Regions from separate parts of the Salmonella sp. A1325 genome, predicted to be linked through region 1. Evidence: predicted binding sites of a transcription regulator. Region 1 holds the regulator's gene; each other region holds the start of a gene.
The links. The regulator sigma-54, encoded in region 1, starts transcription at its own class of promoters, with help from an activator protein. The targets are predictions, from matches to a motif close to GTTGGCACANNTTTCGCTNT.
Positions count from the first base shown of each region.

Region 2: glnA (glutamate--ammonia ligase) is a predicted target of sigma-54. The motif match lies at 7,075-7,094, and genes of this name have one in related genera.
Region 3: glnK (P-II family nitrogen regulator) is a predicted target of sigma-54. The motif match lies at 4,744-4,763, and genes of this name have one in related genera.

Region 1 is NZ_JAMLWO010000016.1:25,541-35,493, forward strand. Features, by position in the region: gene mnmL (tRNA modification radical SAM protein MnmL/YtqA) at 74-1,003, shown strand; gene arcB (aerobic respiration two-component sensor histidine kinase ArcB) at 1,097-3,433, shown strand; gene elbB (isoprenoid biosynthesis glyoxalase ElbB) at 3,660-4,313, shown strand; gene mtgA (monofunctional biosynthetic peptidoglycan transglycosylase) at 4,310-5,038, shown strand; gene yrbL (PhoP regulatory network protein YrbL) at 5,113-5,745, opposite strand; gene npr (PTS phosphocarrier protein NPr) at 5,994-6,266, opposite strand; gene rapZ (RNase adapter RapZ) at 6,263-7,117, opposite strand; gene ptsN (PTS IIA-like nitrogen regulatory protein PtsN) at 7,163-7,654, opposite strand; gene hpf (ribosome hibernation promoting factor) at 7,772-8,059, opposite strand; gene rpoN (RNA polymerase factor sigma-54) at 8,082-9,515, opposite strand; gene lptB (LPS export ABC transporter ATP-binding protein) at 9,563-9,953, opposite strand, start outside.
Region 2 is NZ_JAMLWO010000011.1:151,752-161,704, reverse strand. Features, by position in the region: gene NAZ64_RS19165 (hypothetical protein) at 106-330, shown strand; gene yihI (Der GTPase-activating protein YihI) at 449-964, shown strand; gene hemN (oxygen-independent coproporphyrinogen III oxidase) at 1,153-2,526, shown strand; gene NAZ64_RS19150 (YshB family small membrane protein) at 2,616-2,726, opposite strand; gene glnG (nitrogen regulation protein NR(I)) at 2,839-4,248, opposite strand; gene glnL (nitrogen regulation protein NR(II)) at 4,257-5,306, opposite strand; gene glnA (glutamate--ammonia ligase) at 5,581-6,990, opposite strand; gene typA (ribosome-dependent GTPase TypA) at 7,366-9,189, shown strand; gene NAZ64_RS19125 (Cof-type HAD-IIB family hydrolase) at 9,244-9,953, opposite strand, start outside.
Region 3 is NZ_JAMLWO010000003.1:198,448-208,400, forward strand. Features, by position in the region: gene cdsH (cysteine desulfhydrase) at 1-454, opposite strand, end outside; gene decR (DNA-binding transcriptional regulator DecR) at 567-1,025, shown strand; gene NAZ64_RS07910 (SmdA family multidrug ABC transporter permease/ATP-binding protein) at 1,066-2,838, shown strand; gene NAZ64_RS07915 (SmdB family multidrug efflux ABC transporter permease/ATP-binding protein) at 2,831-4,612, shown strand; gene glnK (P-II family nitrogen regulator) at 4,825-5,163, shown strand; gene amtB (ammonium transporter AmtB) at 5,195-6,481, shown strand; gene tesB (acyl-CoA thioesterase II) at 6,581-7,441, opposite strand; gene NAZ64_RS07935 (YbaY family lipoprotein) at 7,656-8,225, shown strand; partial or broken gene NAZ64_RS07940 (MGMT family protein) at 8,258-8,648, opposite strand; RNA gene ffs (signal recognition particle sRNA small type) at 8,733-8,829, shown strand; gene NAZ64_RS07950 (EAL domain-containing protein) at 8,879-9,953, opposite strand, start outside.

The sequences.
Region 1 (9,953 bases):
GATCCAGGTCATCGCCAAAGGAGACTAAAAATGGCAGGCTTTGGCCTCTTTTTAAGAGGCGGTCTATCAGATTATGCAGTTACAGAAATTAGTCAATATGTTTGGTGGGGATCTTTTACGTCGGTATGGGCAAAAGGTTCATAAGCTGACGCTTCATGGCGGTTTTAGCTGCCCTAATCGCGACGGCACCATCGGGCGCGGCGGTTGCACCTTCTGTAATGTCGCCTCTTTTGCCGATGAGGCGCAGCAGCATCATTCCATTGCCGAGCAGCTTGCGCATCAGGCGCATCTGGTGAACCGCGCTAAACGCTATCTGGCCTATTTCCAGGCCTACACCAGCACCTTTGCAGAAGTGCAGGTGCTGCGTTCCATGTATCAACAGGCGGTCAGCCAGGCCAGTATCGTCGGGTTATGTGTCGGTACGCGTCCGGATTGCGTCCCGCAGGCAGTAGTAGATTTACTGTGTGAATATAAAGATCAAGGCTACGAGGTGTGGCTGGAACTGGGATTGCAAACCGCGCACGATAAAACCCTGCGCCGAATTAACCGCGGGCATGACTTCGCCTGCTATCAGCGTACCACCCGGATTGCCCGGGAGCGCGGGCTGAAAGTGTGTGCGCATCTGATTGTGGGGCTGCCGGGAGAAGGGCAGGCAGAATGCCTGCAAACCATGGAGCGTGTGGTGGAGACGGGCGTTGACGGTATTAAACTGCATCCGCTGCATATTGTGAAAGGCAGTACGATGGCCAACGCCTGGGAAGCGGGGCGGCTGAACGGCATCGAACTGGACGACTACACGCTAACGGCAGGTGAGATGATTCGTCATACGCCGCCGGAGGTAATTTATCACCGAATTTCAGCCAGCGCTCGCCGTCCGACGCTGCTTGCCCCGCTGTGGTGCGAGAATCGCTGGACGGGGATGGTTGAGCTGGACAAATACCTGAATGAGCATGGCGTACAGGGCTCTGCGCTGGCCCGTCCCTGGATACCACCTGTAGCGTAGCGTGATGAGGGGCGCTACGCATATTTCGCACAATATTCAACGCGGTTCCCATAATTGGGTATTATGTGCGAAGTTGTGGTGAAGGAATCCTCTATGAAGCAAATTCGTATGCTGGCGCAATACTATGTCGACCTGATGATGAAATTGGGTCTGGTGCGCTTTTCCATGCTCCTGGCGTTGGCATTGGTGGTGCTGGCGATTGTCGTGCAGATGGCGGTGACCATGGTGCTGCATGGTCAGGTTGAAAGTATCGACGTTATTCGTTCCATCTTTTTTGGCCTGTTAATTACGCCCTGGGCGGTCTATTTCTTATCCGTTGTTGTTGAACAACTGGAAGAATCAAGGCAGCGACTGTCGCGTCTGGTGCAAAAGCTGGAGGAGATGCGCGAGCGCGATCTCAAGCTTAACGTACAGTTGAAGGACAATATTGCCCAGCTTAATCAGGAAATTGCCGATCGCGAAAAAGCGGAAGCGGAGCTGCAAGAGACATTTGAACAGCTAAAAGTAGAAATTAAAGAGCGTGAAGAGGCGCAAATCCAGCTAGAACAGCAATCCTCTTTTCTGCGCTCCTTTCTGGACGCCTCGCCGGATTTGGTTTTTTATCGTAATGAGGATAAAGAATTTTCCGGCTGTAACCGCGCAATGGAATTGCTAACCGGCAAGAGCGAAAAACAGCTGGTGCATTTGAAGCCGGAAGATGTGTACTCTCCCGAAGCGGCGGAGAAAGTCATTGAAACCGATGAAAAAGTATTCCGCCATAACGTCTCCCTGACCTACGAACAGTGGCTGGATTACCCGGACGGACGAAAAGCCTGCTTTGAAATTCGTAAAGTGCCTTATTACGACCGTGTCGGTAAACGTCATGGCCTGATGGGATTTGGTCGTGATATTACCGAACGTAAGCGTTATCAGGACGCGCTGGAACGCGCCAGCCGCGACAAGACCACGTTTATCTCTACCATCAGTCATGAGCTGCGCACCCCGCTTAACGGCATCGTCGGTTTAAGCCGCATCCTGCTGGATACCGATCTCACCGCCGAACAGGAAAAATACCTTAAGACAATCCATGTCTCCGCCGTGACGTTAGGCAATATTTTCAATGATATCATTGATATGGATAAGATGGAGCGGCGTAAGGTTCAGCTTGATAACCAACCGGTTGATTTCACCAGCTTTATGGCCGATCTGGAAAACCTTTCCGGTTTGCAGGCGCAGCAAAAAGGGCTACGTTTTGTGCTTGAGCCGACGCTGCCGCTGCCGCACAAAGTCATTACCGACGGAACGCGTCTGCGCCAGATTTTATGGAATTTGATCAGCAATGCGGTGAAGTTTACTCAGCAGGGCCAGGTGACGGTGCGGGCGCGCTATGATGAAGGCGACATGCTGCACTTTGAAGTGGAAGATTCCGGGATCGGCATTCCGCAGGATGAGCAGGATAAAATTTTCGCCATGTATTATCAGGTAAAAGACAGTCATGGCGGTAAACCGGCGACGGGGACCGGTATCGGGCTGGCGGTCTCCCGTCGGCTGGCGAAAAATATGGGCGGCGATATTACTGTTTCCAGTCTGCCGGGCAAAGGATCGACCTTTACGCTAACGGTTCATGCGCCAGCGGTGGCGGAAGAGGTGGAGGACGCCTTTGATGAAGACGACATGCCGCTGCCCGCGCTGCATGTTCTGCTGGTCGAAGATATTGAACTGAACGTGATCGTAGCGCGTTCGGTACTGGAAAAACTGGGTAACAGCGTGGATGTCGCGATGACCGGCAAGGCGGCGCTGGAGATGTTCGCGCCGGGCGAATATGACCTGGTCTTACTGGATATTCAGCTACCGGATATGACGGGTCTGGATATCGCCAGAGAACTGACCCGTCGCCACACGCGGGAAGATTTACCGCCGCTGGTAGCGCTTACGGCTAACGTTCTGAAAGATAAAAAAGAGTATCTGGACGCTGGTATGGACGATGTGCTGAGTAAGCCGCTGTCGGTACCGGCCTTAACCGCGATGATTAAAAAATTCTGGGATGCCACCGATAAAGAGGAGAGTACCGTGACGCCTGAAGAGAGCGATAAAGCGCAAGCGCTGCTGGATATCCCGATGCTGGAACAATACATCGAGTTGGTTGGGCCTAAATTGATCACCGACGGTCTCGCGGTGTTTGAAAAAATGATGCCTGGCTATTTAAGCGTGCTGGAGTCCAATCTGACGGCGCGTGACAAAAAAGGCGTCGTTGAGGAAGGGCATAAGATTAAAGGCGCCGCCGGTTCGGTAGGGCTGCGTCATCTGCAACAGCTTGGCCAGCAAATCCAGTCGCCGGATCTTCCCGCCTGGGAAGATAATGTCGCGGAATGGATTGAAGAGATGAAGCAGGAGTGGCAGCACGATGTCGCGGTGCTGAAAGCCTGGGTGGCAAACGCGGAAAAAAAATGACCCCGGTTTGACCGGGGTGCGCGAATACTGCGCCAACACCAGGGAAATCGTGGCTGCGCCGTGCTTATTATGATGATGTCAAAGGCGCAGTCCTGTTTTCAGGCCGCACGCAGTTAAGATAGCAAATCCTAAATGATTTGTTACATGAATCATTTAAATGTGTGAAGCGTAGCATTTTAATCAAAATTATTAATGGGCTTGAGTCGGTTGCAGGAGGATGTTCACCATGAAAAAAATTGGCGTAGTGCTCAGCGGATGCGGCGTCTATGACGGCGCCGAAATTCATGAGGCCGTTCTGACGCTGTTGGCCATTGCCCGCAGCGGCGCGCAGGCTGTCTGCTTCGCGCCGGATAAACCACAAGCGGATGTTATTAATCACCTGACCGGCGAAGCGATGGCGGAAACGCGTAACGTTCTGATTGAGGCGGCGCGTATTACGCGGGGCGATATTCGTCCCCTGTCCCAGGCTCAGCCAGAGGAGCTGGATGCGCTCATTGTGCCTGGTGGTTTCGGCGCGGCGAAGAACCTGAGTAATTTCGCCAGCCAGGGGAGCGAATGCCGGGTGGATAGCGATGTCGTCGCGCTGGCGAAGGCCATGCACCAGTCCGGCAAGCCGCTGGGCTTCATCTGTATCGCGCCCGCAATGTTGCCGAAAATCTTTGACTTCCCGCTACGTCTGACAATAGGGACGGATATTGATACCGCTGAAGTACTTGAAGAGATGGGCGCCGAACACGTACCTTGCCCGGTTGATGATATCGTTGTGGACGAGGATAACAAGGTCGTGACCACCCCTGCCTATATGCTGGCGCAGGATATCGCCCAGGCGGCAAGCGGCATTGATAAATTAGTGTCGCGCGTGCTGGTTCTGGCGGAATGAGCAAACGACGCATCGCGCCGTTAACGTTTTTGCGCCGTCTACTTTTACGTATCCTTGCTGCGCTCGCCGTCTTTTGGGGCGGCGGCATTGCGCTGTTTAGCGTGGTTCCGGTGCCTTTTTCGGCGGTGATGGCGGAACGGCAGATTAGCGCCTGGCTGAGTGGAGAGTTCGGTTATGTGGCGCAATCTGACTGGGTCAGTATGGCGGATATCTCGCCGTGGATGGGGCTGGCGGTAATTGCGGCGGAAGACCAGAAGTTCCCTGAGCACTGGGGCTTTGATGTTCCGGCGATTGAAAAAGCGCTGGCGCATAATGAGCGGAATGAGAGCCGTATTCGCGGCGCCTCTACGCTTTCGCAGCAAACGGCGAAAAATCTCTTTTTATGGGATGGACGCAGTTGGCTGCGCAAAGGTCTGGAGGCTGGGCTAACGCTGGGCATTGAAACTGTCTGGAGCAAAAAGCGCATTCTCACGGTTTATCTGAATATCGCGGAGTTTGGCGATGGTATTTTTGGCGTGGAGGCTGCGGCACAACGGTATTTTCATAAACCTGCCAGTCGCTTGAGTGTGTCTGAAGCCGCGTTGCTGGCGGCGGTATTGCCAAATCCGTTACGCTATAAGGCGAATGCGCCTTCTGGCTATGTGCGTAGCCGGCAGGCGTGGATTATGCGCCAGATGCGCCAACTGGGCGGGGAATCTTTTATGACGCGCAACCAGCTTAATTAATTTTGCCGATTGGCGGCGCGAACGCCTTATCCGGCCTGCGATCTGTGTCGTCCAGGCCTGATAAGAACAGGCCATTAAGCTTCGTGAGAAGTAAGCGCCAGCCGTTTCTTGTCTTTTGGCTGCGCGTCCCTCTCCAGGGCAACGGCCAGCGCAGGCTGGGCGATAAACCGCTGCCACACTCTCTCCAGTTTGCGTTCACAGCACCATGTTGACCAGGTCGCCAGCGGGATAAAGGTACTTTCCCCCAGATTGTCGCAAACCACCGGAACCACTTCTGACTCGCTGATATGCTGGCACAGGATATTTTGCGGCTTCAGCGACATCGTCACAATATGGTTATCCAGCAGGTAACGTTTCAGTTTTTTCAGTAGCCGCCGCAGGACAGCGACATCCTCTTCATAACGGCATTGCGCGGCGAACTCGGTCAGGGTCATAGAGGGCGCGCCGTTGAAATCGGTAATCATGTCGTAGACATAGCCGGTGCCGCAATCGGTTTCTACCGTGCCGTAATAACGGGGGATAGCGCTCCAGTCCGTCAGGTAGCGGGACAGATGCGCATAGTAGTTCAGTTCACGCCGAATCTCTTTATCACCGCCGTGGTTACGGTTGTAAATGACTTTTATGCAACGCCGGGCATTATCCGGATGCGTATAGCATTTACGATGTCGACCGGTGCCCAGCGGAGTCTGTTTGGATAAGAAGATCATGGCAAGTCCTGGAAAAATTTATTCACATAAATTTAGTATGGACAAAGAACTTAAATAAAACCTAAACGAAATTTTTTAAGGTTTTCTTAATGTTTTTATGCATAGGTAAAGCGCACGAAATGTACAAATCTTACGAAAGGGTGGGGCTGCGGGATAAGTGGCAGGCAGGCGTAACACGCCCGGTTTTGGGATGATTGTCATCAAATACCGGGACGGCGTTGGGGGAAATAGGGTATAGAGGGGGAGGTTTAGTCTTCGTCAAAGCCGGAATTGAACAGCGCGATAACCGCCGCCAGCGCTTCAACTTCTTGCGGGCCGGTGGCTTCAATTTCTATCTGACGCCCTTTGGCGGAGTCGAGCATTAACAGCGCGATGACGCTGTTTGCTTCCGCTTCGGTGCCTTCGTCATTGCGTAATAGCACCTCGGCGTCAAAACCCTGCATCAGTTCGAAAAGCTTCATGGCAGGCCGGGCATGCATGCCCAGCTTATTGGTGACTTCAACAGTTTGCTTTACGGTCATGTTTTGCGTTTTTCCAGCGTGCGATGGCGAGACTGGACATTTTTACCGCGCGAGCGGAAGTAGTCTGCCAGCTGTTCTGCAATATACACCGAACGGTGTTTCCCGCCGGTACAACCGATAGCGACGGTAAGGTAGCTGCGGTTGTTGGTCTCCAGCATCGGTAACCATAGCTCAAGATAGCTGCGAGTCTGATAGATAAAATTGTGAACTTCTGTGTGTCGGTCAAGAAACGCGGCTACCGGCTTATCAAGCCCGGTCATGGGGCGCAGTTTTGGATCCCAGTGCGGGTTGGGCAGAAAGCGGACATCAAACACATAGTCCGCATCAATCGGGATACCATGTTTAAAGCCGAAGGACTCAAATACCATCGTCAGTTCGCGCTCGCGTTTGCCCAACAGCCGGGTACGCAGCATCTCCGCCAGCTCATGGACGGACATTTCTGAAGTGTCGACGATCAGATCCGCACGTGAGCGTAACGGCTCCAGCAAGTCACTCTCTTTATCGATCGCACTCTCTAAAGAAAGGTTTTTGCTGGAAAGCGGATGCAAACGGCGCGTGTCGCTGTAGCGGCGAATCAAGGTATTGCGGTCGGCATCAAGAAACAGCAATTGCGGCGAGAAAGCGCCAGGCAGATTATTCATCGCCTGTTCAAAAATCTCAGGTGATTCAGGCATATTGCGCACATCAATGCTGACGGCGGCGGAAATCTGGCGATCGGCCAGCGTTCGCGCCAGATCGGGCAACAGCACGACGGGGAGGTTATCCACGCAGTAAAATCCCATATCTTCCAGCGCGCGCAGAGCGACAGATTTACCTGATCCGGAACGCCCGCTGACGATCATCAGTACCATGTACCGTTTCTCCTCACAACGACAGAAAGAAATGCCATTGAGTTGTTATGCCTCATTCTGCTCACCTTCGGTGTCAGTAATGATTTGATACAGCTCTTCATCATTCAGCGCCGCGCGCAGGCGGCGGCAGATCGTTTTATCCGCCAGACGTTTCGCTACCAGCGACAGCGTGTGCAGATGCGTTTTAGTTTGATCGGCGGGCACCAGCAGGGCGAAGAGGAGATCGACCGGCTGGTTATCGATGGCGTCGAACGCGATCGGCGTTTCGAGCTGAACGAACACGCCGACGGCGCGTAAGGTATCTTCTTCCAGTTTCCCGTGCGGGATGGCGATACCATTACCAATACCGGTACTGCCCATTTTTTCGCGTGTCAGAATGGCTTCAAACACGACCTGAGGAGGTAAACTGAGCTGTTTTGCCGCCAGTTCGCTGATGATTTCCAGCGCGCGTTTCTTACTCTGACAATGAACGCCGCTACGCGTACACTCCTGGTTAAGTACACTGCTCAGTTGTAGAGTCGTATCGTTATTTATCATAATTTCACCTAAGAACCTGTCCTGTCAGGTTGATGGCCAGGTTCGGAGCGCTAACTGTACAAATGGCCCGTTGTGTCACACAACAGGCCGTCCTGCACTGGCTAACTGCCCGGACAATTAGTGTTGTTTCAGTTTATCTTTATGCCTGGTTAACTGCCTTGCCAGTTTATCAATCAAGCCGTCAATGGCGGCATACATATCCTGGCCTTCCGCGCTGGCGTGAATTTCGCCGCCGTTAACGTGTAGCGTCGCATCCGAGATATGCGTGACCTTCTCCACTTTCAACACCACGTATACCTGATTAATCCGCTCAAAATACTGTTCAAGTTTGGCGAATTTTGTCGTCACAAATTCACGCAGGGCTTCAGTAATTTCGACATTATGTCCGGTGATATTGAGCTGCATAGTGTCTTCCTTATCGGTTGGGTCAAACCAGCTGTTTGCGTTGGTTTGACGGCGGAATGGATAAAGACTCTCGGTACTTCGCAACAGTGCGGCGCGCCACCATGATACCTTGTTCTGACAGCAGAGAGGTTAACTTGCTGTCGCTCAGTGGTTTCGCGGGGTTTTCCGCCGCAATTAACTTCTTCACCAGCGCGCGAATCGCGGTGGAAGAGGCTTCGCCTCCGCCTTCGGTATTGACGTGGCTGGAAAAGAAATATTTGAGTTCAAAAATACCGCGCGGGCTGTGCAAATACTTCTGCGTGGTCACGCGGGATATGGTGGATTCGTGCATCTCGACGGCCTGGGCGATATCCGCCAGTACCATCGGTTTCATATATTCTTCGCCCTGTTCAAAAAAGGCTTGCTGTTGCTCGACGATGCAGCGACTGACGCGCAGCAGCGTGTCGTTGCGGCTTTCAAGGCTTTTTATCAGCCATTTCGCATCCTGTAAATTACTGCGGATGAACTGGCTGTCGGCATCGTTGCGCGCGCTATTGCACATGGCGGCATAGTGCTGGTTAATCTGTAAACGGGGAATACTGTCGCTATTAAGCTCCACCGTCCAGCGACCGTTATGCTTGCGTACCAGCACATCCGGGATAACGTACTCCGGCTCGCCGGTCTGGATCGATTGGCCGGGTCTGGGATCGAGCGACTGAATCAGGTTTACCGCCTCTTTCAGCACCTCTTCTTTTAGTCGGGTAACGCGCATCAACGTGCGGAAATCGTGGTTGGCCAGCAGATCAAGGTGATCGCAGATAATGAGCCGCGCCTCTTCCAGCCACGGCGTGGATTTGTCGAATTGTGAAAGCTGGATCAGCAGACAGTCGCGAAGATCTTTTGCCGCGACGCCCACCGGATCAAAACGCTGAATACGCTTCAGGACGGCTTCGACCTCATCGAGATCCACCTCTACATCGCCCATGCTTTCGCGAATTTCATCCAGGGATACGGTGAGATAGCCGGTATCATCTACCGCGTCGACAATGGATGTCGCAATAGCGCGATCGGTGTCCGAGAAGGGCGTTAGCTCAACCTGCCACATCAGATAATCCTGCAACGACTGCGTCGTTTCACCCTGATAGACGGGCAGCTCATCGTCGATATAATCGCCGCTGGGGCCGGACGGCGTCCCGGCGGTGTAAATTTCATCCCAACTGGCGTCAAGCGGCAGCTCTTCCGGCATCTCTTTTTGTTCGAGCGCGTCGGCGGTATCGAGAGGATCGTTATCCTGAGGTTGCTGAGTGTCGATTTCGTCATGAAGATCGGTTTGCTCAAGCAGCGGGTTATTTTCCAGCGCTTGCTGGAGTTCCTGCTGAAGTTCCAGCGTAGACAACTGCAACAGACGGATAGCCTGTTGTAGCTGAGGCGTCATCGCCAGTTGTTGGCTAAGCCTGAGTTGCAAACCTTGCTTCATATTCAGAGTCGTTTTCTCCCGCTAGAGCAGCATAGCCCTCTACCCTATCAGAGTCTGAAGTCTTCCCCAAGATATACACGCTTAACGTGTTCGTCTTGCAGGATTTCTGTCGGCGTACCGTGGGCAATAAGGTGGCCCTGGCTCACGATATAGGCACGTTCACAGACTGCCAGCGTCTCACGGACGTTATGGTCGGTGATCAGCACGCCGAGCCCGCTATCGCGCAGATGCTCGATAATGCGTTTGATGTCGATAACGGAAATCGGGTCAACGCCGGCAAAGGGTTCATCCAGCAGGATAAATTTGGGATTAGCGGCCAACGCGCGGGCTATTTCTACACGACGGCGTTCACCACCGGACAGCGCCTGTCCCATGCTGTCGCGCAGATGCTCGATATGAAACTCTTCCATCAGCTCGTTGGCGCGGTCTTCTCGCTGT
Region 2 (9,953 bases), on a different contig from region 1:
ACATGACAGAGTCGTTGTCAGGCTCAAAGCCAGTTAATATAGTTAAATCATGAATTTATAGAAAGGTAATTGTCTGAAAAAAGGGATTTGCCGTGTCGGTATCTTGTGAGTTTACCCCAAAAGAGTAAAGTAATGCACATAGCGAGGACGCTAACAGGATCAACGACTCAGGATGAGGGTCAGGAGCGCCAGGAGGCGAAGACACAGGATTGTCAGGAAGACAAACGTCCGGAGACGTTAGTAAAAGGAAATGGAAACAACATGGAATGTTCCAGGCTAAGGGAAAAACAGGGCGTGTTGATAGCCAACAGGGATGGTGGAACCCGTTAAGGGTCGTGAGTCAAGAAAAAAGGCGGCAGATTACTCTGTCGCCTTTTTTCTTTGCTTGCTTTCTGCTAGATTCCGCCTCAATTCTATACTGAATAAAACGGCTTAAAGATCTGACATCATGAAAAAACCAACCTCTGCACCGCGCAGTAAAGCCTTTGGCAAACAGCGTCGTAAAACGCGTGAAGAGTTAAACCAGGAGGCGCGCGACCGTAAACGCCTGAAAAAACATCGCGGTCATGCGCCGGGAAGTCGCGCGGCGGGCGGCAATTCCGCTTCGGGCGGCGGCAATCAGAATCAACAAAAAGATCCACGTATTGGCAGTAAAACACCTGTTCCATTGGGCGTGACTGAAAAAGTGACCCAACAGCATAAACCGAAAAGTGAGAAACCTATGCTTTCACCGCAGGCGGAGTTGGATTTACTGGAAACGGATGAGCGCCTGGATGCGCTGTTAGAACGTTTGGAAGCGGGCGAAACCCTGAGTGCGGAAGATCAAGCCTGGGTAGATGCCAAACTGGATCGTATTGATGAACTGATGCAGAAGCTTGGTCTGTCTTACGATGACGACGAAGAAGACGACGAAGAGGACGAGAAGCAGGAAGATATGATGCGCCTGCTAAGAGGCGGCAACTAACGGGTTTACACCGTGGGCTTGCCCGTCCTGCTTATAACCCTTCCGGTTATATGTTATCTGGTGTGGTTATTCGTTAAACTACAGCGATTGTCGCGGCGACAGAAATGGCTGCGCAGCCGGCTTGCCGCCCGTCATGGCGTGAAGCCGGTACGCCGTACCCGCCAGAGACGCCATCGGAAGGAGTGAGCATGTCTGAACAGCAAATAGACTGGGATCTGGCCCTGATCCAGAAATATAACTATTCCGGGCCACGATATACCTCGTACCCAACCGCGCTGGAGTTTTCTGAAGACTTCGAGGACGCCGCATTCTTGCAGGCTGTGGTGCGTTATCCTGAACGTCCGCTCTCGCTGTATGTGCATATCCCGTTTTGTCACAAGTTGTGTTATTTCTGCGGCTGCAACAAGATTGTCACCCGCCAACAGCATAAAGCTGACCAGTATCTTGACGCGCTTGAGCAGGAAATTCGCCATCGCGCGCCGCTGTTTGCAGACCGTCATGTCAGCCAGCTTCACTGGGGCGGCGGTACGCCTACTTACCTGAATAAAGCGCAAATCAGCCGCTTAATGACGCTGTTGCGTGAAAATTTCCACTTTAATACCGACGCGGAAATCTCGATCGAAGTCGATCCCCGTGAAATTGAGCTGGATGTGCTCGATCATTTACGTGCGGAAGGTTTTAACCGCCTGAGTATGGGCGTGCAGGACTTTAATAAAGAGGTGCAGCGCCTGGTTAACCGCGAGCAGGATGAAGAATTCATCTTTGCGTTGCTTAATCACGCCCGCGATATCGGCTTTACCTCGACCAATATCGATTTGATCTACGGTCTACCGAAACAGACGCCGGAAAGCTTCGCTTTCACGCTGAAGCGTGTGACGGAACTGAACCCCGATCGTTTGAGCGTCTTTAACTATGCGCATCTGCCAACGCTTTTTGCCGCCCAGCGTAAAATTAAAGATGCCGATTTACCCAGCGCGCAGCAGAAACTGGATATTTTGCAGGAGACAATCGTATCGCTTACTCAGGCCGGTTATCAGTTTATCGGGATGGACCATTTTGCCCGTCCGGACGACGAACTGGCCGTCGCGCAGCGCGAAGGCGTGCTGCACCGTAATTTTCAGGGCTATACGACCCAGGGCGATACCGATCTGCTGGGGATGGGGGTTTCTGCTATCAGCATGATTGGCGATGGCTACATGCAGAGCCAGAAAGAGCTGAAGCGTTATTACCAGCAAGTGGATGAGCGGGGCAATGCGCTATGGCGTGGTATTACGCTGACCCGTGATGATTGCATTCGTCGCGATGTTATCAAGGCGCTGATTTGTAACTTCCGCCTGGATTTTAACGCTGTCGAACAGCAGTGGGGTTTGCATTTCGCTGAGTATTTTGCCGAAGATTTGCAGTTACTGTCGCCGCTGGCGAAAGATGGGCTGGTGGATATTAGCGAGAAGGGAATTCAGGTGACGGCGAAAGGTCGTTTGCTGATCCGCAATATCTGCATGTGCTTTGACGCGTATCTGCGCCAGAAAGCGCGGATGCAGCAGTTCTCGCGCGTCATTTAGCCGGGTTGCCCGGTGGCGCTGCGCTTACCGGGCCTACACGTTGCGATAACCTGTAGGCCGGATAAGCATTAGCGCCATCCGGCACATTGTCAGCTGAACAGTCCCACCAGCGCGGCACACAACACGGCGGCTAGCGCAGTTTGTGGCGTGTGGCTGTCGACCGCTCCACTCGATACCAGATTAATAATAGATTCTAACATAATGAATCCCCCCGTTTGCCGGGCATGATCATACTGAACTCATCGGAACAGTAAAGCGCAAAATAGCAGCGTTTTGCGCTCAATTATTAATCTTTACACTCGCGGGTAATGTTTACTCCATTCCCAGCTCTTTCAACTTCCGCGTTAGGGTGTTTCGCCCCCAACCGAGCAGCCTGGCGGCTTCCTGTTTATGACCCTGCGTATGGCGTAACGCCGTGGTCAGTAGCGTTCTTTCCAGTTCTGGCTGCGCTTCAGAAAGCAGGTTTTGATGACCGGATCGCAAGGCGCGGTCCGCCCATTGCGCCAGTAATGTAGCCCAGCTATCCGGCGGCAGGTGGGACGGGCTATCCGGCGCCGAGGCTTCAAACAGTTCGCCCGGTAAATCCTGGATCAATACTTCCTGTCCGGCGGCCATGACGGTGAGCCAGCGGCAGGTATTTTCTAACTGACGCACGTTACCAGGCCATGCCAGGCGCGTTAACGCCGTTTCGGTTTCCGGATGTAATAATTTGGCTTCCACGCCTAATTCACGGGCGGCGACCTGCAAAAAATGGCGCGCCAGGCGCGGAATATCCTCACGGCGCTCGCGCAACGGCGGAAGATGGATACGAATCACGTTCAGGCGGTGGAACAGGTCTTCGCGGAATTTCCCTTCCTGAACGCGTCGTTCGAGGTTCTGGTGGGTGGCGGCGATAATGCGCACATCCACTTTTACCGGCGCGTACCCGCCCACGCGGTAGAACTGTCCGTCAGCCAGCACGCGTAACAGACGAGTCTGGACATCCAGCGGCATATCGCCAATTTCGTCCAGAAACAGCGTGCCGCCGTCAGCCTGCTCGAAACGGCCCTGCCGGATGGTATTCGCCCCGGTAAAAGCGCCTTTCTCATGGCCAAACAGTTCGGATTCAATCAAATCTTTCGGGATGGCCGCCATATTGAGCGCGATAAACGGCGCTTTGGCGCGTGGGCTATGGCGGTGAAGCGCATGGGCGACCAGTTCTTTACCGGTCCCTGATTCGCCGTTAATCAGCACGCTAATCGAAGAACGCGACAGTCGACCAATAATGCGAAACACATCCTGCATGGCGGGCGCTTCGCCTATCATGTCTGTTGTCGGGCCGTTAACCTCGATATTACGCGGCTGCTGCTGCTCCTGATAGTGGCTAATCGCGCGCTCGACCAGAGCGACGGCTTCATCAATGTCAAACGGTTTAGGCAGATAATCAAACGCCCCCTGTTGATAAGCGCTCACGGCGGCATCTAAATCGGAATGCGCGGTCATAATGATGACCGGAAGCATCGGATGACGTTGTTTAATCTGCTTTAATAGCGCCAGCCCGTCCATTCCTGGCATTCGGATATCCGACAGCAAGACGTCCGGCGTTTTACTGGCCAGCGCAGCCAGTACTTCATTACCATTCTCAAAGGTGATACAGGTCAACCCTGCCCCGGCGAGAGCACGTTCAAGCACCCAACGGATGGAACTATCATCATCGACGACCCAGACTATTCCTCGTTGCATAAACACCTCTATTTCCGAATCGGCAGGTAAACCGAAAACTCGGTATGCCCCGGCCAACTGGTAAATTCAATTTTGCCGGCGTGTTGATCGATAAGATTGCGGGCGATAGATAACCCAAGCCCGGTGCCGCCTTCGCGACCGCTGACCATCGGGTAGAACAGCGTATCCTGTAAATGGGGAGGAATGCCCGGCCCATTGTCTTCAACGTCTATACGCGCCGCCAGGCGATAGCGTTCGCCATGCAGCGTTAACTGGAAGGCGGTACGGGTACGCAGCGTAATTTCGCCGCCTTCCGGCCCCAGCGCCTGCAAGGCATTGCGGACAATATTCAGCAGTACTTGCTCAATTTGTTCCGGGTCATGCGGCAGTTCTGGCAGACTGGGGTCGTAATCGCGGATAAGCCGGACATTATCCGGCAGTTCCATCGACACCAGCGCCACTACGCGCTCCGCGACTTTATGTATGCTCTCGGTAATGTGCATTCCCGGGTGCTGCGGCCCCAGCAAACGATCGACAAGGTTGCGTAGCCTGTCGGCCTGTTCAATGATGACTTTGGTATATTCCGTTAGCGCCGGGTCGGGCAGCGCCTTGCTGAGTAGCTGCGCCGCGCCGCGCAGGCCGCCGAGCGGATTTTTGATTTCGTGCGCCAGACCGCGCACCAGATCGCGGGCGGCGATTTGCTGCGCGTGCTGCAACTGCTCCTGACTCAGACGACGCTGGTTATCCATCGGTGCCATTTCGAGCAGTATAAAATCGTCGGGCAGACGTTGGGCGGTCAAAGAGAGAATATGCGAGCGACTATCAATCACCAGCGTCACTTCGTTATCGGTAAAGCCTTGCCCTGCCGCTAAACTTTCGCGCATCAGGTCAATGTTTAACGAAAAATAGCTCAACAGTTCAGGTAACGGCGTCCCGAACAGTTTGCGTGAGCTTTGCGCGAGCAACTGCTGCGCGGCAGGGTTGGCGTAATGGATTGCCAGCGCGTCGTCGACCACCAGCACGCTGTTGATTAACGAATTGAGGATCTGCCCAGCATCGGGCTGTATGCCGCTTGCCATTCAGCAGTCTCCTGGAAAAGGTTGCACCATTTTAGTGCATTATAGCTTTTTACCACTAAAAAGCGCGTGAGATCAGATTGTTGGTGGAGAAAAAAGCCCATCCTGGGATGGGCTGAAAGTTTCTACGGCAACTCAAAAACTCCTGACGCCTTTCACGCTGCTGCTGCGTTGGCTGCCTTCGCTTACCCCAGTCACATCGCTATCTATGCTCCTGGGGATGTGCTCAGTTGCTGCCTTGCAGCAACGCGAAATTCGTCGGATTTTTAATATACGATTAAACGCTGTAGTACAGCTCAAACTCTACCGGGTGCGGGGTCATACGCACGCGGTCATCTTCTTCGCGACGCAGCGCAATATACGCATCGATCGCTTCATCAGTGAACACGCCGCCTGCTTTCAGGAACTCGCGGTCCAGATCAAGCGCGTTCAGCGCTTCTTCCAGAGAACCCGCTACCTGTGGGATCTCTTTCGCTTCTTCCGGCGGCAGGTCATACAGGTTTTTGTCCATGGCTTCGCCCGGGTGAATCTTATTCTTAATCCCGTCCAGACCGGCCATCAGCAGGGCGGCAAAGCACAGATACGGGTTAGCCGCCGGGTCCGGGAAGCGAACTTCGATACGGCGCGCTTTCGGAGACGCCACCACCGGAATACGGATGGAGGCGGAACGGTTACGGGCGGAGTAGGCCAGCATCACCGGCGCTTCGTAACCCGGGACCAGACGCTTGTAGGAGTTGGTGGTCGGGTTCGCCAGGGCGTTGATGGCTTTGGCGTGTTTGATGACGCCGCCGATGTAGTACAGCGCTTGTTCAGACAGACCGGCATATTTGTCGCCAGAGAACAGGTTGGTGCCGTTCTTCGCCAGCGACATGTGGCAGTGCATACCGGAACCGTTATCGCCGAACATCGGTTTTGGCATAAAGGTCGCGGTCTTACCGAAGCGGTGAGCCACGTTATGCACGACATATTTGTAAATCTGAATTTCGTCGGCTTTTTTGGTCATGGTGTTAAAGCGGGTCGCCACTTCGTTCTGACCTGCGGTCGCTACTTCGTGGTGGTGCGCTTCAACGACCAGGCCCATCTGCTCCATGACCAGACACATTTCAGAACGGATATCCTGCGCGGAGTCAACTGGCGGAACCGGGAAATAACCGCCTTTCACGCCCGGACGATGGCCTTTGTTGCCGCCTTCATATTTGGTAGAGGAGTTCCAGGCGCCTTCAATATCGTCAATCGCCACATGTGAGCCGGAGATAGATGCGCCGAAGCGGATGTCGTCGAACAGGAAGAATTCAGGTTCCGGCCCAAACAGGACGGTATCGGCGATACCGGTCGCGCGCAGGTAGTCTTCCGCACGTTTTGCGATGGAACGTGGGTCACGGTCATAACCTTGCAGAGTGCCAGGCTCCAGGATGTCGCAACGGATAATCAGGGTAGAGTCCGCGAAGAACGGGTCGATAACCGCAGTGGACGCATCGGGCATCAGCACCATGTCGGATTCGTTAATGCCTTTCCAGCCGCCGATAGAGGAGCCGTCAAACATTTTGCCTTCTTCAAAGAATTCGGCATTTACCTGATGAGCAGGAATCGTGACGTGCTGTTCTTTGCCTTTGGTATCGGTGAAGCGCAGATCGACAAACTTCACTTCGTGCTCGTTCAGCATCGTCAAAACGTGTTCAGCGGACATACTTGTACTCTCCCGGATTGGTCATGGTCGGTCGTCGTGGTAACGAGATCTTCAATTCTGCTGGCCGTGTCGCCGTAAAAATATAAAGCGAAATCTGTGCCAACTTTCACATTGCCCCCAAAAGGCGTTATCATGCGCACCATCGTGCAAAAGGGCTGCACCACGGTGACTATGTTGCACCAAAATAGTGCTTTAATGTGAACATTAAGCACCACATTGGTGCAATAGAACGCAAGCCACCCTTTTAACGCTCCGTGAAAGCGATCACAAAGAGACTCTGCAATACTTGTTTGCGGAGGATGTTTGTGATCCTGTTTTGTAGTGCGATTAATCCGTGTACAATAACGCGCTATTTCTAATGCCTGAGGCAAAGTTGTGATCGAAAATTTGCGTAACATCGCCATCATCGCGCACGTTGACCATGGTAAAACTACCCTGGTTGATAAGCTGCTCCAGCAATCCGGTACGTTCGACGCGCGTGCCGAAACTCAAGAGCGAGTGATGGACTCCAACGATTTGGAGAAAGAGCGTGGTATTACTATCCTCGCTAAAAACACCGCTATTAAATGGAATGATTACCGTATCAACATCGTTGATACTCCCGGGCACGCTGACTTCGGTGGTGAAGTAGAGCGCGTCATGTCCATGGTTGACTCTGTGCTGCTGGTGGTTGACGCATTTGACGGCCCGATGCCGCAAACGCGCTTCGTGACCAAAAAAGCCTTTGCTCATGGCCTGAAACCTATTGTGGTTATCAACAAGGTTGACCGTCCTGGCGCGCGCCCTGACTGGGTTGTTGACCAGGTCTTCGACCTGTTTGTTAACCTTGACGCGACCGACGAACAGCTGGACTTCCCGATCATCTACGCTTCGGCGCTGAACGGTATCGCGGGTCTGGACCATGAAGATATGGCGGAAGACATGACCCCGCTGTATCAGGCGATCGTTGATCATGTTCCGGCGCCGGACGTTGACCTCGATGGTCCGTTGCAGATGCAGATCTCCCAGCTGGACTACAACAACTACGTTGGTGTTATCGGCATTGGCCGTATCAAACGCGGCAAAGTGAAGCCGAACCAGCAGGTCACTATCATCGATAGTGAAGGGAAAACCCGTAACGCGAAAGTAGGTAAAGTGCTGACGCATCTGGGTCTGGAGCGTATCGACAGCGATATCGCCGAAGCGGGCGATATCATTGCGATCACCGGTCTGGGCGAGCTGAACATTTCCGACACCATCTGCGACCCGCAGAACGTTGAAGCGCTGCCGGCGCTGTCCGTTGATGAGCCGACCGTGTCTATGTTCTTCTGCGTTAACACCTCGCCGTTCTGCGGTAAAGAAGGTAAGTTTGTGACTTCTCGTCAGATTCTTGACCGTCTGAACAAAGAGCTGGTGCATAACGTGGCGCTGCGCGTTGAAGAAACCGAAGATGCGGATGCGTTCCGTGTATCCGGTCGTGGCGAACTGCACCTGTCCGTGTTGATTGAAAATATGCGTCGTGAAGGTTTCGAACTGGCGGTTTCCCGTCCGAAAGTTATCTTCCGTGAAATCGACGGTCGTAAACAAGAGCCGTACGAAAACGTGACGCTGGACGTCGAAGAGCAGCACCAGGGGTCTGTCATGCAGGCGCTGGGCGAGCGTAAAGGCGACCTGAAAAACATGAATCCGGACGGTAAAGGCCGCGTACGTCTCGACTACGTGATCCCAAGCCGTGGGCTGATTGGTTTCCGTTCAGAATTCATGACCATGACTTCCGGTACGGGTCTGCTGTACTCCACCTTCAGCCATTACGACGATATTCGTCCGGGTGAAGTGGGCCAGCGTCAGAACGGCGTACTGATCTCCAACGGTCAGGGTAAAGCGGTGGCGTTTGCGCTGTTCGGTTTGCAGGATCGCGGTAAGCTGTTCCTGGGTCACGGCGCGGAAGTTTACGAAGGCCAGATTATTGGTATTCACAGTCGCTCCAACGACCTGACGGTAAACTGCCTGACCGGTAAGAAACTGACCAACATGCGTGCGTCTGGTACGGATGAAGCGGTGATTCTGGTTCCGCCAATTAAAATGAGCCTTGAGCAAGCGCTGGAGTTCATTGATGACGACGAACTGGTAGAAGTTACCCCAACCTCTATCCGTATCCGTAAACGTCACCTGACGGAAAACGATCGCCGCCGTGCGAACCGTGGTCAGAAAGAAGAGTAATTAACGCTCTTACGGATAAAAACCCTGCCGAAATGAAAGCTCGGCGGGGTTTTTTTATTCACGTTGAGAAAGGGATAAGGTTGCCAAAAAATCAGCAATCGCTGGCGTATTATGCCGACCAATGACGCTATCCGCATACACCTTTGCCCGAGCGCTGGCATTCCCCATCGCGACGCCCAATCCGGCTAAACGTAGCATTTCCGCATCGTTATCATTATCGCCAAACGCCATCACTTCGCGCATTGCGATATGCTGTTGCTGTGCATATCTGGCGAGGCTTTGCCCTTTGCTGCACCCCTTCTGGAGAATATCCAGTTGATGATGCCAGGACCAGGTACAGCTTAGCTGTAATTCATGCTGTATAAACTCAGCAATATTTTGTAGTTGTTTTATGTGCCGATGAACGACGCTGATTTGCCAAATATTCTCCCTACTGCTTAGCTCATCAGCCTGAAAGATTATTTTATCATCAGCACGAATTGTCGGTTTAAGCGGATATACCCGCGCCAGTATTTTTTCCGTTTGTAAGTGCGTCAGCGGCAGCGGGTGAAGGACCTGCTGTTGAGCCGGTTGATAAATATAACTTCCGTTACAACAGATCATCGGTTCGGTGAGCGCCAGCGTTTGATAATACGCATAGGCTTCACGATGAGAGCGGCCGGTGACAAGCATTATTCGGCAGCCCATGTCCTGCATCTGACGGATAGCGGTTAGCGACTCTGGCAGAATTTGTTTATTACGGTTTAGCAGCGTTCCATCAAGAT
Region 3 (9,953 bases), on a different contig from region 1:
AGGTAAACTGGTCCATATAGTGACCGTTCAGTTCATGCGCCAGCCGCTCGGAGGCGGCATAAATTTCGCAGGCGCTCTCCACAAAATGACAGTGGCCGCCGTAAAATTGAATCTGTTCGATTTTACGTTTTGCGGTACAGGCGGGCATGACGGCGATGAACGGCAGTCCCAGTAAACGCGCGAACCAGGCTTCGGAAATCGCCGTTGAGCCTGATGACGCTTCAATAATCGGAGTGCCTTCTTTAATCCAGCCATTGCACAGCCCATAAAGGAACAGCGAGCGCGCCAGACGATGCTTGAGGCTACCGGTGGGATGCGTGCTTTCGTCTTTCAGGTAAAGCTGGATACCTGGAAATGCCGACAGGGGCAAACGAATAAGATGCGTATCCGCCGAGCGCTGGTGGTCAGCGTTAATTTCATTAATGGCATTTTTAACCCAATTGCTACTCATCATTAATATCCATTTATCATTTGGTGCCAAGAGTAGCGAAAAGTACGGAAAAAATTGTTGCTATTTGGCCTTTAAATTACAATGTAAGGAGAAAAATATTCTCTATGGAGTGGGTATGTTAGATAAAATTGACCGTAAACTGCTTTGCTTATTGCAGCAGGACTGTACCCTCTCTTTGCAGGCGCTGGCGGATGCCGTTAATCTGACGACAACGCCTTGCTGGAAGCGGCTTAAACGCCTGGAAGATGACGGTATCCTGCTTGGCAGGGTCGCGCTGCTGGACCCGGAAAAACTGGGGCTGGGGTTAACCGCTTTTGTGTTGATAAAAACGCAGCACCACAGCAGTGAATGGTACTGTCGGTTCGTGACCGTCGTCTCTGAGATGCCGGAAGTGCTTGGCTTCTGGCGGATGGCGGGGGAATACGACTATCTGATGCGAGTTCAGGTGGCCGACATGAAGCGGTATGACGACTTCTATAAACGTCTGGTCAATAGCGTCCCAGGACTGTCAGACGTCACCTCCAGTTTTGCGATGGAACAGATTAAGTACACCACCTCTCTGCCCATTGAATAATTCTCCCGGCATTGCCGGAAATCATATCAGGAAATAACGCGTGCGATTATTTGCTCAATTAAGCTGGTACTTTCGCCGGGAATGGCGTCGCTATCTTGGCGCAGTGGCCCTGCTTATGCTTATTGCGATGCTTCAGCTGATCCCGCCCAAAGTGGTGGGGATTGTCGTGGATGGCGTAACCGCACAGCATTTTACTCCAGGCCGAATAGCGATGTGGATTGGCACCATTGCCCTGATCGCCGTAGTGGTTTATTTGTTGCGCTATGTCTGGCGCGTGCTGCTATTTGGCGCTTCTTATCAATTAGCCGTCGAACTGCGTGAAGATTATTATCGCCAGCTGAGTCGTCAGCATCCTGAATTTTATCAGCGCCATCGGACGGGCGATCTTATCGCGCGTGCGACGAATGATGTGGATCGCGTCGTATTTGCGGCGGGCGAGGGCGTTCTGACGCTGGTTGACTCGCTGGTAATGGGCTGCGCGGTACTGATTGTCATGTCGACGCAAATTAGCTGGCAGCTAACGCTATTAGCGCTGTTGCCGATGCCGATTATGGCGCTGATGATCAAACGTTACGGCGATCGGTTGCATGATTATTTCAAACTGGCGCAGGCCGCCTTCTCCAGCCTGAACGACCGCACGCAGGAGAGTCTGACCAGCATCCGCATGATCAAAGCGTTTGGTCTGGAGGACCGCCAGTCTTCGCTGTTTGCGGCGGATGCCGAAGATACCGGCAAGAAAAATATGCGCGTGGCGCGTATTGACGCGCGTTTTGATCCAACCATTTACATCGCCATTGGCATGGCGAACCTGCTCGCGATTAGCGGCGGAAGCTGGATGGTGGTTAACGGCAGCCTGACGCTGGGCGAACTCACCAGCTTTATGATGTATCTGGGGTTGATGATTTGGCCGATGCTGGCGCTGGCCTGGATGTTTAATATCGTGGAGCGGGGTAGCGCCGCTTACAGCCGCATCCGCGCCATGCTGGCGGAAGCGCCGGTAGTTAAGGATGGCGAAGAGCCGGTCCCGGCGGGGCGCGGCGAACTGACGGCGGCCATTCGTGAGTTTTGCTATCCGCAAACGACGCATCCGGCGCTGGAGAATGTGAACTTTCGTCTTAAACCGGGTCAGATGCTGGGGATATGCGGTCCGACCGGCGCGGGGAAAAGCACAATCTTGTCGCTTATCCAGCGCCATTTTGATGTGACGCAGGGAGAAATCCGATTCCATGACATGCCGTTGACGCATCTGCAACTGGATAGCTGGCGTAGCCGACTGGCGGTCGTCAGCCAGACGCCGTTTTTGTTCTCGGACTCTATTGCCAATAATATTGCGCTCGGACGCCCGGAGGCGACTCAGGAGGAGATTGAACAGGTGGCGCGTTTAGCCAGCGTACATGAGGATATTCTCCGTTTGCCTCAGGGCTACGACACGCAGGTAGGTGAACGTGGCGTCATGTTATCGGGTGGGCAAAAACAGCGTATCTCGATTGCCAGAGCGCTACTGTTGAATGCGGAAATTCTGCTTCTTGATGATGCGCTCTCAGCAGTAGATGGCCGCACGGAGCATCAGATTTTGCATAATTTGCGCCAGTGGGGCGAAGGGCGTACGGTCATCATCAGCGCGCATCGTTTATCCGCGCTGACCGACGCCAATGAAATTATCGTTATGCAACATGGTCATGTTGTTCAGCGCGGCGATCACGATCAACTGGCGCAGCAGATTGGCTGGTATCGCGATATGTATCGCTATCAGCAACTGGAGGCCGCGCTGGATGACGCGCCGGAACGCGGCGAGGAGGCGGTGAATGCGTAGTTTTGGACAGCTATGGCCGACGCTGAAACGGTTACTGGCGTATGGCTCGCCATGGAGAAAACCGCTCTCTGTCGCGGTGATGATGCTGTGGATTGCGGCGGCGGCGGAGGTTAGCGGTCCGCTGTTGATCAGCTATTTCATTGATAACATGGTGGCCCGCCACCATTTACCGTTGGGCAAGGTCGCGGGGCTGGCGGCCGCCTATGTGGGGCTACAATTTCTGGCGGCGGGTCTGCATTACGCCCAGTCTTTATTATTTAACCGGGCGGCCGTTGGCGTAGTTCAGTCCTTGCGCACGGACGTCATGGATGCCGCCTTGCGCCAGCCGCTAAGCGCCTTCGACACGCAGCCTGTCGGACAATTAATTTCACGCGTGACCAACGATACGGAAGTCATCCGCGATCTGTACGTCACGGTCGTCGCAACGGTATTACGTAGCGCGGCGTTGATCGGCGCCATGCTGGTCGCCATGTTCAGCCTTGACTGGCGGATGGCGCTGGTGGCGATTTTGATTTTTCCGGCGGTATTGACCGTGATGATCATTTATCAGCGCTACAGCACGCCGATTGTACGCCGCGTGCGGGCATATCTGGCGGATATTAACGACGGCTTTAACGAAATCATCAACGGGATGAGCGTAATTCAGCAGTTTCGCCAGCAGGCGCGCTTCGGCGAACGCATGGGCGAGGCCAGCCGCTCGCACTATATGGCGCGAATGCAGACGTTGCGCTTGGACGGCTTTTTGTTGCGCCCGCTGCTTAGCCTCTTTTCTGCGCTCATTTTGTGCGGTTTGTTAATGCTTTTCAGCTTTACGTCTGCCGGCACGATTGAGGTCGGGGTGCTGTATGCGTTCATTAGCTATTTGTCACGTCTGAACGAGCCGCTCATTGAACTGACCACCCAGCAATCCATGCTACAGCAGGCAGTTGTGGCGGGAGAGCGTGTTTTTGAACTGATGGATCGCCCGCGCCAGCGCTATGGCAGCGACGACAGGCCGTTGCAAAGCGGGGCGATTGATATTGATCATCTGTCGTTTGCTTACCGCGACGATAATCTTGTTTTACAGGACATTACGCTATCAGTACCGTCCCGTAGCTTTGTGGCGCTGGTGGGGCACACCGGCAGCGGGAAGAGTACGCTCGCCAGCTTATTAATGGGGTATTACCCCCTGACACAAGGCGAAATTCGGCTGGATGGGCGAGAAATCGCCTCTCTTAATCATCGCGTTTTACGCCAGGGCGTGGCGATGGTTCAACAGGACCCGGTAGTGATGGCGGATACCTTTCTGGCTAATGTGACGCTGGGGCGCGATGTCTCCGAGGCGCAGGTGTGGCAGGCGCTGGAAACAGTACAACTGGCAGACCTGGCGCGCGGCCTGAGCGACGGGCTGCATACGCATCTCGGCGAGCAGGGAAATACGCTGTCCGTCGGGCAAAAACAGCTATTGGCGCTGGCGCGCGTGCTGGTTGACGCCCCGCAAATATTAATTCTTGATGAAGCGACGGCCAGCATCGATTCCGGCACTGAGCAGGCGATACAGCAGGCGCTGGCGGCGATTCGCGAGCGCACCACGCTGGTGGTTATTGCCCATCGGCTATCGACAATCGTGGAGGCGGATACCATTCTGGTTCTCCATCGCGGCCAGGCGGTGGAGCGCGGGACGCATCAACAATTGCTGGCGGCGCAAGGGCGCTACTGGCAAATGTATCAATTACAGTTAGTTGGCGAGGAGTTAGCCGCCAGCGTACACGAAGAACCCGGCCCTGCGGCGTAAGGTTTGGCGCCACAGGGCAAAGCCTCGCCCATTATGCACCGTCGTGGTGCGTTTTTCTTTCCCTGCTTCGATTTTGGGGCGCGTCAATATAAAGACGCGCCGCTAACCGCGCTTTTCCTCGCTCGCCAGCTTCTGGCACATCCTTTGCAATATCCATTCTGAAGAGTCCATGCGCGGCGGCAGCCGTTACCTAATTCTGACTGGAGGGTTCTATGAAGCTGGTTACCGTGATTATCAAACCGTTCAAGCTGGAGGACGTGCGGGAGGCGCTTTCTTCCATTGGCATTCAGGGACTGACCGTCACCGAAGTGAAAGGGTTTGGCCGTCAGAAAGGACACGCCGAACTGTATCGCGGCGCGGAGTACAGCGTGAATTTCCTGCCGAAGGTCAAAATTGATGTGGCTATCGCCGACGACCAACTGGAAGAGGTGATCGATATCATCAGTAAAGCGGCTTACACCGGAAAAATTGGCGACGGCAAAATTTTCGTCGCGGAGCTCATGCGCGTTATTCGGATTCGTACCGGCGAAGCTGACGAAGCAGCGCTGTAAGACCCGCCACACAGCAACAGGAAATGAAAAAATGAAGATAGCGATGATAAAAACCACACTGGCTTCACTGGCGCTGCTGCCTGGGCTAACGATAGCCGCGCCGGCGGTTGCCGATAAAGCGGATAGTGCTTTTATGATGATTTGCACCGCGCTGGTGCTGTTCATGACGATACCGGGTATCGCGCTGTTTTACGGCGGATTAATTCGCGCCAAGAACGTGCTGTCAATGTTAACGCAAGTGACCGTCACCTTTGCGCTGGTCTGTATTTTATGGGTGGTGTACGGCTATTCGCTGGCTTTTGGCGAAGGGAATCATTTCTTCGGTAATGTCGATGGGGCGATGTTGAAGAATATCGCGTTGACGGCGGTAACGGGTACGATTTATCAGTATATTCATGTCGCGTTTCAGGGATCTTTCGCCTGTATTACCGTCGGGCTGATTGTCGGCGCGTTGGCGGAGCGTATTCGTTTTTCGGCGGTACTGATTTTTGTCGTGGTGTGGTTCACGCTCTCTTATATTCCGATTGCGCACATGGTGTGGGGCGGCGGCCTGCTGGCTGCTCACGGCGCGCTGGATTTTGCCGGTGGTACGGTGGTGCATATTAACGCCGCTATCGCCGGGTTGGTGGGGGCTTATTTAATTGGCAAACGCGTCGGCTTTGGGAAAGAAGCATTTAAACCCCATAACCTGCCGATGGTCTTTACCGGTACTGCGATTCTGTATATCGGCTGGTTTGGATTTAACGCGGGTTCTGCGGGGAGCGCAAACGAGATAGCAGCGCTGGCCTTTGTGAACACCGTGGTGGCGACCGCCGCCGCGATTCTGGGGTGGATTATCGGCGAGTGGACGCTACGCGGTAAGCCTTCCCTGCTGGGAGCGTGTTCCGGCGCGATTGCCGGTCTGGTCGGCGTGACGCCAGCCTGTGGCTATGTTGGCGTTGGCGGCGCGTTGGTTATCGGCGTTATTGCGGGGCTGGCGGGATTGTGGGGAGTCACCATGCTTAAACGTCTGTTACGGGTAGATGATCCGTGCGACGTATTTGGCGTTCACGGCGTTTGCGGAATAATCGGCTGTATCCTGACCGGCGTTTTTGCCGCCAGTTCGCTGGGCGGCGTTGGCTTTGTCGACGGCGTTACGATGGGACATCAGGTGATGGTACAGCTGGAAAGTATTGCTATTACGGTCGTCTGGTCCGGTATTGTCGCGTTTGTTGGTTACAAACTGGCGGATATCCTTGTTGGACTGCGTGTACCGGAAGAGCAGGAGCGCGAGGGGCTGGATGTGAACAGTCACGGCGAGAATGCGTATAACGCGTGATTGCGCAACATGCCTGATGGCGCTGCGCTTATCCAGTTTACCGTAGGCCGGATAAGCGCAGCGTCATCAGGCCATTAACGCCGCATAGCGGCATGTTTTTTAATTGTGATTACGCATTACCCCTTCCTGCACGGTTGAAGCGACCAGCGCGCCATCCTGAGTATAAAACTCGCCGCGAACAAAGCCCCGGGCGCTGGAGGCGGAAGTGCTCTCCACGCTATAAAGTAGCCATTCATTAAAATTGAACGGACGATGGAACCACATAGAGTGATCGATAGTGGCGATCTGAATACCCTTTTCCAGAAAACCGATGCCGTGAGGCTGAAGCGCGACGGGAAGGAAATTCAGATCCGAGGCATATCCCAGTAAATATTGATGGACGCGAATGTCATCCGGAACGATGCCATTGGCGCGAATCCATACCTGACGCACAGGCGCGGCGACGTGACCTTTCAACGGATTGTGAAATTCGACGGGACGAATTTCCAGCGGGCGATCGCAGAGAAACTTTTCTTTCAGAATCGGCGGCAGTAAATGCGCCAGCGATTGCGCGATTTCCGTTTCTGACGGTAGTCCTTCCGGCCCGACTGCCGTCGGCATGGTTTTTTGATGTTCAAAACCCGGTTCCGGTGCCTGGAATGAGGCGGTCATGTAAAAGATGGGTTTCCCGTTCTGAATAGCGGCAACGCGGCGGGCGCTGAAGCTATTCCCATCGCGCAGCACTTCTACGTCATAGATAATGGGTTTTTGGCTGTCGCCTGGCCGCAGAAAATAACTGTGGAATGAATGCACCAGTCGCGCTTCCGGCACCGTTTCTTTGGCGGCATAGAGCGCCTGGCCCACCACCTGACCGCCAAATACCTGGCGCAGCCCTAAGTCTTCACTTTGGCCCCGAAAGAGTCCTTCTTCAATTTTTTCCAGATTCAATAATGTCAGCAAATTATTCAGTGTCTGACTCATACATACTCTCCAGGTGACAACGATGCCGAAGCGAGGTAGGGCAGAGTATAACGCAATTTTGCAAGTGGTCCGATGGGTACAAAAGTCTGAATAACAGACCAATTCCAGGCAAAAATGAGTGACATGTGCCACACTTAATCACGTTATGTTTCTGTTAACCACTCTTCCGGCGGGGGGAAAGGCCTGCTGGTGCATTGATGATAAGGAGAATTGAATGAAACTCGTGCACATCGTAAGTGGTTTAGCGGTTGCGATATCTCTGGCGGCCTGCGCTGATAAAAGCGCTGATATCCAGACGCCTGCGCCAAACCCTAACATGTCGATTACAGCTAACCAGTCTACTATTCAGCAACCCAATGTTTCCGGTACCGTCTGGATCCGCCAGAAGGTCGCTCTGCCGCCAGATGCGGTGCTGACCGTGACGCTTTCAGATGCTTCGCTGGCTGATGCGCCGTCTAAGGTGCTGTCGCAAAAAGCGGTACGTACCGAAGGTAAACAGGCGCCTTTCAGTTTTGTGTTGCCGTTTAACCCATCAGATATTCAACCTAACGCGCGCATTCTCCTGAGCGCGGCCATCACCGTTGATAATAAGCTGGTATTTATTACCGATAGCGTGAAACCGGTGATTAACAATGGCGGCACTAAAGCGGATCTGACGCTGGTACCGGTACAGCAAACGGCGGTGCCTGTGCAGGCCAGCGGTGGTGCGACGACGACGGTTCCATCGACTTCGCCGACCCAGGTCAATCCGTCTTCTGCCGTTCCTGCGCCTACCCAGTATTAATCCTGCGCCAACCCTCTCCGTTACGGAGAGGGTTAATACACCCAGCGATAGCGTTGTAAATCGATTTGTCCGCTTCCCGACACCACCACGCCTTCCGCCAGTAATGCCTGACGTTGCCGCTGTAGATCCGGCCCGGTAAGTGATATTGCGCCGTGGCGGTTCACCACCCGATGCCATGGTAAAGTGCTGCCTTCCGGCAGATGTTTTAAAACTCCGCCGACCTGACGCGCCGCCCGAGGCGAACCGGCAAGCCGGGCGACATCGCCGTAGGTCGTGACAAATCCTTCCGGGATCGAAGCGACGATTTGCCAGACGCGTTGAGGAAATGTGTCCTGAATATCCATAATAGAATCCTGCGTTAATGCTTCAGGATAATCTGGAATAAGGGGGGGAGGAAAGCCCGGATGCGCAAGAAACCAGCATCCGATGCCTGATGGGTTGCAATTGCACGATATAGCAGTGATAATGCGCCTGCGCGTTGGTTCACAACGCTCTCAATGGGGGCTCTGTTGGTTCTCCCGCAACGCTACTCTGTTTACCAGGTCAGGTCCGGAAGGAAGCAGCCAAGGCAGATGACGCGTGTGCCGGGATGTAGCTGGCAGGGCCCCCACCCATTTGTGCCTCTCCACACTGTTCTTTTCTGCTGTGCGACGTTATAGCCGCTGTTCCGCCCAAAGAATAAATGCCGTAGCGGGTAGGGGTTTACTGTATAACCAGCCCTGACCATAATGTACGCCATGCTGGCGTAGCCACTGTTCTTGCCTGGTTGTTTCGATGCCTTCTGCGACCATCTTAAGTTTGAGCGTTTTCGCCATTTCAATAATATGCGGCGTGACGTTTTTATATTCCAGCGCATCGACAAAAGATTTATCAATTTTAAGGACATCCACATCCAGATTTTGTAAGTAGCTGAGGCTGGAATAGCCGGTGCCAAAGTCATCAATATAAATTGAATGTCCCGCGTTACGGTATCTGGCGACAATTGGCGCGCTGGTTTTCGGATCGGCGAACTCGCGCTCCGTTAATTCAAGCGCGATTTGCGACGGAGAAATTTGGCTACGGTTCAGCAGCGTGCTTAACAGCGTCGGCAACGTTTCCGACGCCAGATCGGATGCCTCAAGATTGATTGAAATATGTTGTTCGGGATGGGACTTTAACCAACTCCCCATGTCTTCAAAAACGGTTTCGATGATTAGCCGGGTTAGCGGCTCCGTGAGCCCGGTTTGTTCAGCCAGCGCGATAAAAATTTCCGGCGAAAGGAAGGTGCCGTCCGCCTGTTGCCAGCGAGCTAAGGCTTCGGCACCGACAATTTTTCCGCTGCTCAGGGAGACAATAGGCTGATAGTGTACGTTAAATTCGCGATTATCTATCGCATCCTGGAGACGGTGGCGGGGCGACTGTAGCCGACGCAAAATACGCAGAATAAAGGCCGCAGCCAGCAGACCCGTTACGATGCCCGCCGGTAGCCAGATAAATGCCTGTCGATACCAGCTCCTTTCCAGCGGAGCGGTCGGTGCCCAGCTTACGATAGTAATGCCCATTTCCGGAAAGGGGTGAATAGCATACTGAATGCCTCGGTTTTCCAGCCGCAGGGGCGTCTCATGGTGAATGAGCGGAAGAATAGCGGGGTCAAGGTTACCACTGCTGGCAACCACAGTATTGCGTTCCCGGCCAATAATAGCGACGTCAATCGGCCATGCGCCAAACGGAATCACATCGATAAAGGAC